2 regions of the Streptomyces sp. NPDC058373 genome follow, and region 2 is predicted to be linked to the other one. Evidence: riboswitches for the same ligand, from Rfam matches in the RefSeq annotation. Region 2 holds a riboswitch; the other holds the start of a gene.
The links. A riboswitch is a leader RNA that binds a small molecule or an ion and turns the genes downstream of it on or off. The one in region 2 is predicted to bind glycine.

Region 1: linked by a shared signal. The riboswitch ahead of gcvT (glycine cleavage system aminomethyltransferase GcvT) and the one ahead of gcvP (aminomethyl-transferring glycine dehydrogenase) in region 2 are both predicted to bind glycine.

The regions. Positions count from the first base shown of each region.
Region 1 is NZ_JBHXJE010000021.1:80,445-84,851, reverse strand. Features, by position in the region: gene ACFWMZ_RS15070 (enhanced serine sensitivity protein SseB) at 1-762, opposite strand, end outside; gene ACFWMZ_RS15065 (AAA family ATPase) at 888-1,622, opposite strand; glycine riboswitch at 2,045-2,152, shown strand; gene gcvT (glycine cleavage system aminomethyltransferase GcvT) at 2,310-3,422, shown strand; gene gcvH (glycine cleavage system protein GcvH) at 3,556-3,933, shown strand; gene glyA (serine hydroxymethyltransferase) at 3,953-4,407, shown strand, end outside.
Region 2 is NZ_JBHXJE010000002.1:245,994-250,400, forward strand. Features, by position in the region: gene gcvP (aminomethyl-transferring glycine dehydrogenase) at 1-2,071, opposite strand, end outside; glycine riboswitch at 2,248-2,345, opposite strand; gene ACFWMZ_RS02595 (PRC-barrel domain-containing protein) at 2,461-2,832, shown strand; gene ACFWMZ_RS02600 (DNA polymerase IV) at 3,051-4,407, opposite strand, start outside.

The sequences.
Region 1 (4,407 bases), on a different contig from region 2:
CTCACGGCGGTAGAAGGGGCGCAGCTTGCCCGCCATCCAGCGGGCGACCAGGTCCTCGGTGGCGTCCAGGAGAACGAGGTTGACCGGCCAGGGGACCGGGGCCCTGCCCAGGGCGCGGCCGAGGGCGTCCATGGCGCGCTGGGCCGCGTCGTCGTCGCGGCGGTTCAGCTCCACGCCGATGAAGAGGACCGGGTCGTCGCCCTCGACGCTGGCCAGGCAGCGGCGGGCGGAGGCGACCACGCCCGCCTCCTCGAACTCCCCGGCGGCGACGCCGAGGAAGTCCACCGGGTCCTCCTGCCAGTCGGGCTCGTAGGTGCGCACCCGGCCGCCGGTGGCGGGCCCGTCGAGCGGGGAGCGGCCGGTGCGGCAGAGTTCGGCCACGGCGGGCGGCGGCAGCGGTACGCCGACGGTGCCGCCCGGGTTGACGGCGATGCCCAGCTGCGGGGGCAGGCCGCGGGCGAACTCGGTGGCGGGGGCGACGGCGAAGGCCAGGTGGCCGCCGACGCAACTGCGGAACTGCTGCTCGGAGCTGAACACCGGGACGTACGCGCCGCCGTCGATGTCCAGGGTCGGCAGGTCAAGGGAGCCGCTGTCGGGGCCGCCGCCGTTGGGCAGCGGGACCCAGACGCTGCTGCGGCCGAGGACCTCCACCAGCCGTCCACCCGCCGCCTCGGCGCCGAGGGAGGCCGCCAGGGCCTCCTCCAGTTCGTTGCCTGGCCATCCGCCGTAGAGCCCGTGGGGGGCCTGGGCCGGGATGCTCATCTGCTCACCGCCTGATCACACATACCTCGTCTGCGCCCCGACCCTACCCGCGACGGGACCCGCGCGGGGTCCGGGGCGACCGGGAGCCCGGACCGGCACCCGGCCCGTGGCGGGCGGGAGTTGGCTCAGGCGCGGAAAACGAGACTACGCAGCCGGTCGGCGGCGGCGCGGTCGAGCAGGGTGGCGGCGCCGCAGCCGGGCGGCGGGGTGCCCGCGTCGAGGGCGGTGCGGAGGCGGGCGACGGCGCGGCGGTGGCGCAGGAAGGCGTACCGGCTGACACCCCTGCCCCGGGCCCGCTGGCCGTCGAGGGCGGTGTCCGGGTCGACGTCGAGGAGGAGCAGGTGCAGGGTGCGGCCCCGGCGGCGGGCCTCCCGGGCGAGCCAGTGGCGGACCCAGCTCTGGGTGCCGCAGTCGTGGACGACGACGCTGCGGCCGGAGCGGAGCAGGCGGCGCAGGGCGGCGTAGTGGGCGAGGCGGGCGAGGGGGCGGTACAGGGCGTAGGGCAGGGCGGCGGGGAGGCGGGCCTCCCACTGCTCGCGGGTGTCCTGCGAGTCGGCGCGGGCGGCGCGGACGGTGCGGCGGATCAGGGTGGACTTGCCGCTGCCGGGCAGGCCCGAGATCACGACCAGGTCGCCCTGGTCGAAAGTGAGGGTGTCGGGGCCGGGGCGGGTGTCCGAGGCCCGCAGGTCGCGGACGGTGGCCGGGGCCTGGCGGGTGCCCGGCTGTGCGGGCAGGGCCGACAGGGTTTCGCCCGGCGCCTGGGCGGGCCCTCCGCGGGTCTCTGCGGCGGTCTCGGCCTGAGCGGTCATCGGTGGGCCGCTGCTGCTCTGCACCGTGGTCGGCTCCCCCCGTGCGGTCACGTGTGTCATCTCCCCCGAGTGTAAAGAGAAGGTAATGCGGCACAAGCCGATTACCGGTCCTGTCGGGGGGCGTGGCGGTTGCCTCCCGGCGGGTCCTGTGGCTGGTCACGCCGGGCGGGTGCGGCTTGGTTCCACCTTCGGCGGGGGTGGGGCGGGCTTGGCCGGAAGCCGCCGTCCGGGCGGTGCCCTGATCGGCCTCGCGTGCCGGGGCCGCCGGGAGTCGGCCGGCTGCCGGGCCGTGGTCACGTCCGTCCCCGATGGCCTCAACCGCCGGCCGGGCTGGAGTTGGCCGGGGATCGGCTGGGCTTCGTGGGGTGTCTCCGGGCCGCACGCGCCCGAGGGCGCCGAGGACAGCGGTGGGCAGGGGTTCTGTGGGGCGGGGGTGCGTGCAATGATGGGCGGCGAACTGCATACCGGCCGCTTGAATCCGCGCGGGAGAGTTCTGGTCGAGGCCCCTGGGGGCGTGGCCGGGACGCCGAAGGAGCAAGTCCCTCCCTTGAATCTCTCAGGCCCCGTACCGCGCGGGCGAGGCACATCTGAAAAGCGGGCCGCCCCGGCGGTCCCACCCAAGGTGCAAGTCATGTCCGCTCCGGCCCCGTGCCCGGGTGGCCGCGGCGAACCTCTCAGGTTTCGATGACAGATGGGGAGGATCGATTCCCCTCGCCGTCATGCCCTGGGAGCGCCCGGATGAGCCAGACCCCCCGTACGACCGCACTCGACGCCACGCACCGTGCGCTCGGTGCCACGATGACCGACTTCGCCGGCTGGGACATGCCGCTGCGGTACGGCAGTGAGCGCGACGAGCACCAGGCGGTGCGGACCCGCGCCGGGCTGTTCGACCTCTCCCACATGGGTGAGATCACCGTCGTGGGCCCGGACGCCACCCGCTTCCTCGCGTACGCCTTGGTGGGCAACATCGCCACGATCGGCCCCGGCCGCGCCCGCTACACGATGATCTGCCGCGAGGACGGCGGCATCCTCGACGACCTGATCGTCTACCGGCGCGGCCCCGTCGAGGCCCCCGAGTTCATGGTCGTCGCCAACGCGGGCAACGCCCAGGTGGTGCTGGACACGCTGACCGAGCGGGCCGCCGGGTTCGACGTCGAGGTCCGCGACGACCGCGGCGCGTACGCGCTGATCGCCGTGCAGGGCCCGGCCTCCCCCGCCATCCTCGCCTCGGTCACCGACGCCGACCTGGACGGCCTCAAGTACTACGCGGGGCTGCCCGGCACCGTGGCCGGTGCGGAGGCGCTGATCGCGCGCACCGGCTACACCGGCGAGGACGGCTTCGAGCTCTTCGTGGCGCCCGCCGACGCGGTGGCCCTCTGGGAGGCGCTGACCGCCGCCGGGGCCGAAGCCGGGCTGGTGCCGTGCGGGCTCTCCTGCCGCGACACGCTGCGGCTGGAGGCGGGCATGCCGCTCTACGGGCACGAGCTGACGACGGCGCTCACGCCGTTCGACGCCGGGCTCGGCCGGGTGGTGAAGTTCGAGAAGGACGGCGACTTCGTCGGCCGAGCCGCGCTGGAGAAGGCGGCCGAGCGGGCGCCGCGCACCCTGGTGGGCCTGGTCGCCGAGGGCCGCCGCGTGCCGCGCGCGGGCTACCCGGTGGTCGCGGACGGCCAGGTGATCGGCGAGGTCACCTCCGGCGCCCCCTCCCCCACCCTCGGCAAGCCGATCGCCATGGCGTACGTCGACGCGGCCCACGCCGCGCCCGGCACGCCCGGCGTCGGCGTCGACATCCGGGGCAGCCACGAGCCGTACGAGGTCGTGGCACTCCCCTTCTACAAGCGCCAGAAGTAGCGCGCCTCCCCGCGTCCCCGGCGGGCCCCGGCCTCGCGCCGGACCCGCAACGTGACGCGACGCACCCGGTCCGTCCCGGATCGCGAGACCTTCCGTTCACCAGCACACCCCCGCGTACAGGAGAATTCACCCCATGAGCAACCCCCAGCAGCTGCGCTACAGCAAGGAGCACGAGTGGCTGTCGGCCGCCGAGGACGGCGTGTCGACGATCGGCATCACCGAGTACGCGGCAGGCGCGCTCGGTGACGTCGTCTACGCCCAGCTCCCGGAGGTCGGCGAAACGGTCACCGCGGGCGAGACCTGCGGCGAGCTGGAGTCGACCAAGTCGGTCAGCGACCTGTACTCCCCCGTCTCCGGTGAGGTCACCGAGATCAACGAGGACGTCGTGAACGACCCGTCGCTGGTGAACACCGCCCCCTTCGAGGGCGGCTGGCTGTTCAAGGTGCGCGTCAGCGAGGAGCCGGACGATCTGCTCTCGGCCGACGCGTACACCGAGTTCTCCGGCAACTGAGACCACCCCAGGGACTGTGATGTCTTCGAAGTCGCTTCTGAACACCCCCCTCCACGAGCTCGACCCCGACGTCGCCGCCGCCGTCGACGCCGAGCTGCTCCGTCAGCAGTCCACCCTCGAGATGATCGCCTCGGAGAACTTCGCTCCGGTCGCCGTCATGGAGGCACAGGGCTCCGTCCTCACCAACAAGTACGCCGAGGGCTACCCGGGCCGCCGCTACTACGGCGGCTGTGAGCACGTCGACGTGATCGAGCGGATCGCGATCGACCGCATCAAGGAGCTGTTCGGCGCCGAGGCGGCCAACGTCCAGCCGCACTCCGGTGCGCAGGCCAACGCCGCCGCGATGTTCGCGCTGCTGAAGCCGGGCGACACGATCATGGGCCTGGACCTGGCCCACGGCGGTCACCTGACCCACGGCATGAAGATCAACTTCTCCGGCAAGCTCTACAACGTCGTCGCGTACCACGTCGACGC
Region 2 (4,407 bases):
CGACCAGCGCGTTGAGGTTGGCGCCGTCGACGTACACCTGGCCGCCCGCGTCGTGGACGGCGGCGCAGATGTCGGCGACGTGCTCCTCGAAGACGCCGTGCGTCGACGGGTAGGTGATCATGAGCACCGAGAGCTGGTCGCGGTACTGCTCGATCTTGGCCCGCAGGTCCTCGATCTCGATCTCGCCGTCGTCGGAGGTCTTGACGACGACGACCTTCATCCCGGCCATCACGGCGCTGGCGGCGTTGGTGCCGTGGGCCGAGGAGGGGATCAGGCAGACGGTGCGGTCCAGGTCGCCGTTGGCCCGGTGGTAGCCGCGGACGGCGAGGAGCCCGGCCAGCTCACCCTGCGAACCGGCGTTGGGCTGGAGGGAGACCCGGTCGTAGCCGGTGACCTCGGCGAGGCGCTCCTCCAGCTCGCGGATGAGCGTGAGGTAGCCCTGCGCCTGGTCGGCCGGGGCGAACGGGTGCAGCGCGCCGAACTCCGGCCAGGTGACCGGCTCCATCTCGGTGGTGGCGTTCAGCTTCATGGTGCACGAGCCGAGCGGGATCATGCCGCGGTCCAGCGCGTAGTCCCGGTCGGCCAGCCGCCGCAGGTAGCGGAGCATGGCCGTCTCGGAGCGGTACTGGTGGAAGACCGGGTGGGTCAGGTACGCGTCCTCGCGGAGCAGCGCCCCGGGCAGGGCGTCCGGGGCCGCCCCGTCCAGCTCCTCGACGTCGGCGCTGACCCCGAAGGACTCCCAGACGGCGGCGAGGCGGGCGCGGGTGGTGGTCTCGTCGCAGGCGACGGAGACGTGGTCGGCGTCGACCAGGCGGAGGTTGATGCCCCGCTCGCGGGCGGCGGAGGTGACCTCGGCGGCCCGGCCGGGCACCCGCGCGGTCACGGTGTCGAAGAAGGACTCCCCGGGGACCTCGACACCTCCCTGGCGCAGTCCGGCAGCGAGCAGCGCGGCGAACCGGTGGGTGCGCCCGGCGATGGCGCGCAGGCCCTCGGGCCCGTGGTAGACGGCGTACATGCCGGCCATCACGGCGAGCAGCACCTGCGCGGTGCAGATGTTGCTGGTGGCCTTCTCCCGGCGGATGTGCTGCTCGCGGGTCTGGAGGGCGAGGCGGTACGCGCGGTCGCCGTCGGCGTCGACGGAGACGCCGACCAGGCGGCCGGGCAGGCTGCGGGCGAACTTCTCGCGGACCGCCATGTATCCGGCGTGCGGGCCGCCGAAGCCCATCGGGACGCCGAAGCGCTGGGTGGTGCCGACGGCGATGTCCGCGCCGAGCTGCCCGGGCGGGGTGAGCAGGGAGAGGGCGAGCAGGTCGGCGGCGACGGTGACGACGGCGCCCAGCTCGTGCGCGGCGTCGATCACCGGCTTGAGGTCGCGGACGGCGCCGGAGGCGCCGGGGTACTGCAGGAGGACGCCGAAGACGCCGCGCTCGGCCACCTCGGCGGGGATGCCCTCGCTGAGGTCGGCGACGACCACCTCGACGCCGGTCGGCTCGGCACGCGTCTCGATCACGGCGACGGTCTGCGGGAAGGCGTCGGCGTCGATGAGGAAGACGCCCTCCTTGACCTTGCCGACGCGGCGCGAGAGCGCCATCGCCTCGGCGGCGGCGGTGCCCTCGTCGAGCAGCGAGGCGCCCGAGGTGGGCAGCCCGGTCAGGTCGGCGACGGTGGTCTGGAAGTTCAGCAGCGCCTCCAGCCGGCCCTGCGAGATCTCCGGCTGGTAGGGCGTGTACGCCGTGTACCAGGCGGGGTTCTCCATGACGTTCCGCAGGATGACCGGCGGGGTGAAGGTGCCGTAGTAACCGAGGCCGATCATGGAGTCCACGACCTGGTTGCGGTCGGCGAGGCTGCGCAGCTCCGCGAGGACCTCCGCCTCGGAGCGGCCGTCGGGCAGATCCAGCGCCTCGGCGCTCTTGATCACGTCCGGGACGGCGGCGGCGGTGAGCTCGTCCAGCGAGCCGTAGCCCACCTGGGCGAGCATCTTGGCGCGGTCACCGGCGTCGGGCCCGATGTGCCGCTGCTCGAACGGGACGCCCTGTTCAAGGCGGGAGAGCGGGGTGCGGTTGGCGGTCATTGCGGAGGCCTCCTGGTCGACGCGACCTGCGAGGGGCACCCGCGCGGGTGCCCGTACGGCCTCCCCCTCTGTCATCCGGACCTGAGAGCTTCACCGGTGCGGGCACCGGCTTTCACCGTCGGTGAGGCCGGGGTGCGCACGGACCGTCCGCCACCCGCCCTGCTTTCCAGAGTGACCTCGTCCGTGCGGTACGGGGGCCTGAGAGATTCCGGGGAGGATTTGCTCCTTCGGCGCCTCCGCGGTGATCGCCGGAGGACTCTCCCGCACGGGGTCGACAGCCATGGCCAGCCTACCAGCGGGGGCCGCGCCCGGGCCGTCGAGTGGCCGACGGGCGGGATGTGCCCTTTCGTAGGAGGGACGGATGTGCTGCCATGCCCTGGGAGGGTTCCGTGCAGAGCGATATCGATCCCCGCAGCCTCATCGGACGCAAGGCCTTCGACCGCCACGGCACCAAGGTGGGCACGGTCGACGAGGTCTACCTGGACGACGCGACCGGCGTCCCCGAGTGGGCGGCCGTCCGCACCGGCCTCTTCAGCCGCGACGCCTTCGTCCCGCTGGAACCGAGCGAGTTGGTCGACGGAGCCCTGCGCATCCCCTTCGAACGCGCCCTCATCCGCGACGCCCCCGACTTCGGCGTGGGCCGCCACCTCTCCCCCGAGCAGGAGCTCCAGCTCTACCACCACTACGGCCTCGACATCGCCGCCCCGGAACCACTCCCGGACCGCGACTTCGGCCGGATCGCCGGCACGGAGGAGAGCTGAACGACCGGGCTCACTCAGCCGCACACGACAGCGAGGCCGCCGCTTGACGCCACGCCACCCCGACCGCTCCCCCGACCCGGCCGCCGCTTGAGGCCACCCCACCCCAGCCACTCCCCAACCCGGCCGGCGCCTGAGGCCACCCCACCGTCGGCAGAACCGGCCCGCTCCCGCGCGCAGACGCCTGGCTTCGGCCGCCTCGGGGTGCCGAAGGGGCGGGCTCATCCCTCGTCGGCCCCGCCAGGCCCCTCCACCAGCGGCAGCGGCGGCGCGAGGCTCAGCTCCGGGTCGTCGGTGCGGAAGGTGCGGACCCGGCCGGGGGGCGAGGTGGGGGTCTCGAAGCGGACCGTCACCCGCCCGACGCCGCTGCCCTGGACCCAGCCGTGGCCGTGGACGACGTGGACGACGTCGTGGCCGGCGGGCCAGCGCCGCTCCTCGGGCGCGGGCGGAGCCACGGGGTCCACGGTGTCGGCCGCGGGCCCCTCCGCGTCGGCCGCGTCCTTCCCGGCGATCCCGGCGGCTGCCTCGGCGGCGGCCCGCTCCCCCGCCGCCTGGGCGAACAGGTCCTCCTGCGTGTAATCGGCGAGGCCGCTCACGCCGACGCCGAGGAGCCGGACCCCACCGGTGGTGTCGACGCCCTCCAGGAGCCGCGCGGCCGCCTCCCGGACGACGGCGGGGTCGTCGGTGGGGCCGCGCAGGGTCTCCGAGCGGGTCAGCGTCGAGAAGTCGTACCGGCGGACCTTGAGGACCACCGTGCGCCCTGAGCGGCCCGCCTCGCGCAGCCGCCGGGTGCACCGCTCCGCGAGGCGCGCGACCTCGCCCCGCACCCGGACCCGGTCGTGGATGTCCAGGTCGTAGGTGTCCTCGACGGAGACGGACTTGCCCTCCCGCTCCGAGACGACCGGCCGCTCGTCCTGGGCGAGGGCCATGGCGTACAGCCCGGTGCCGTGCGCCTTGCCGACCAGCCGGACCAGTTCGTCCTGGCCCGCCTCGGCGATCTCGGCGACGGTGGTGATGCCCGCGCGGCGCAGGTGGTCGCCGGTGGCCGGGCCGACGCCCGGCAGGACCCGCACCGGCAGCGGTGCCAGCAGCTCCCGCTCGGTGCCCGGGTCGATGAGGACCAGGCCGTCGGGCTTGGCCCGCTCCGAGCCGATCTTGGCGAGCATCTTCGACACCGCGAGCCCGACCGAACCGCTCAGCCCGGTGACCTTCCTGATGTCCGCCCGCAGCCGCTCCCCCACTTCCCGCGCCGAGGCCGTGTCGAAGGCGGTCCCGCCCGCCTCCAGGTCGACGAAGGCCTCGTCGAGGCTGAGCGGCTCCACCAGCGGGGAGAGTTCCCGCAGCAGCGCCATGACCTGGTTGCTGACGTCGCGGTAGAGCGTGAAGCGGGGGGTGAGGTAGGCCGCGTGCGGGGCGAGGCGGCGCGCCTGGGCGGTGGGCATCGCCGAGTGCACCCCGAACCGCCGTGCCTCGTACGAGGCGGTGGCCACCACGCCGCGCGGTCCGAGCCCGCCGACCACCACCGCCTTGCCGCGCAGGCTCGGCTTTGCGGCCTGCTCCGCCGAGGCGTAGAAGGCA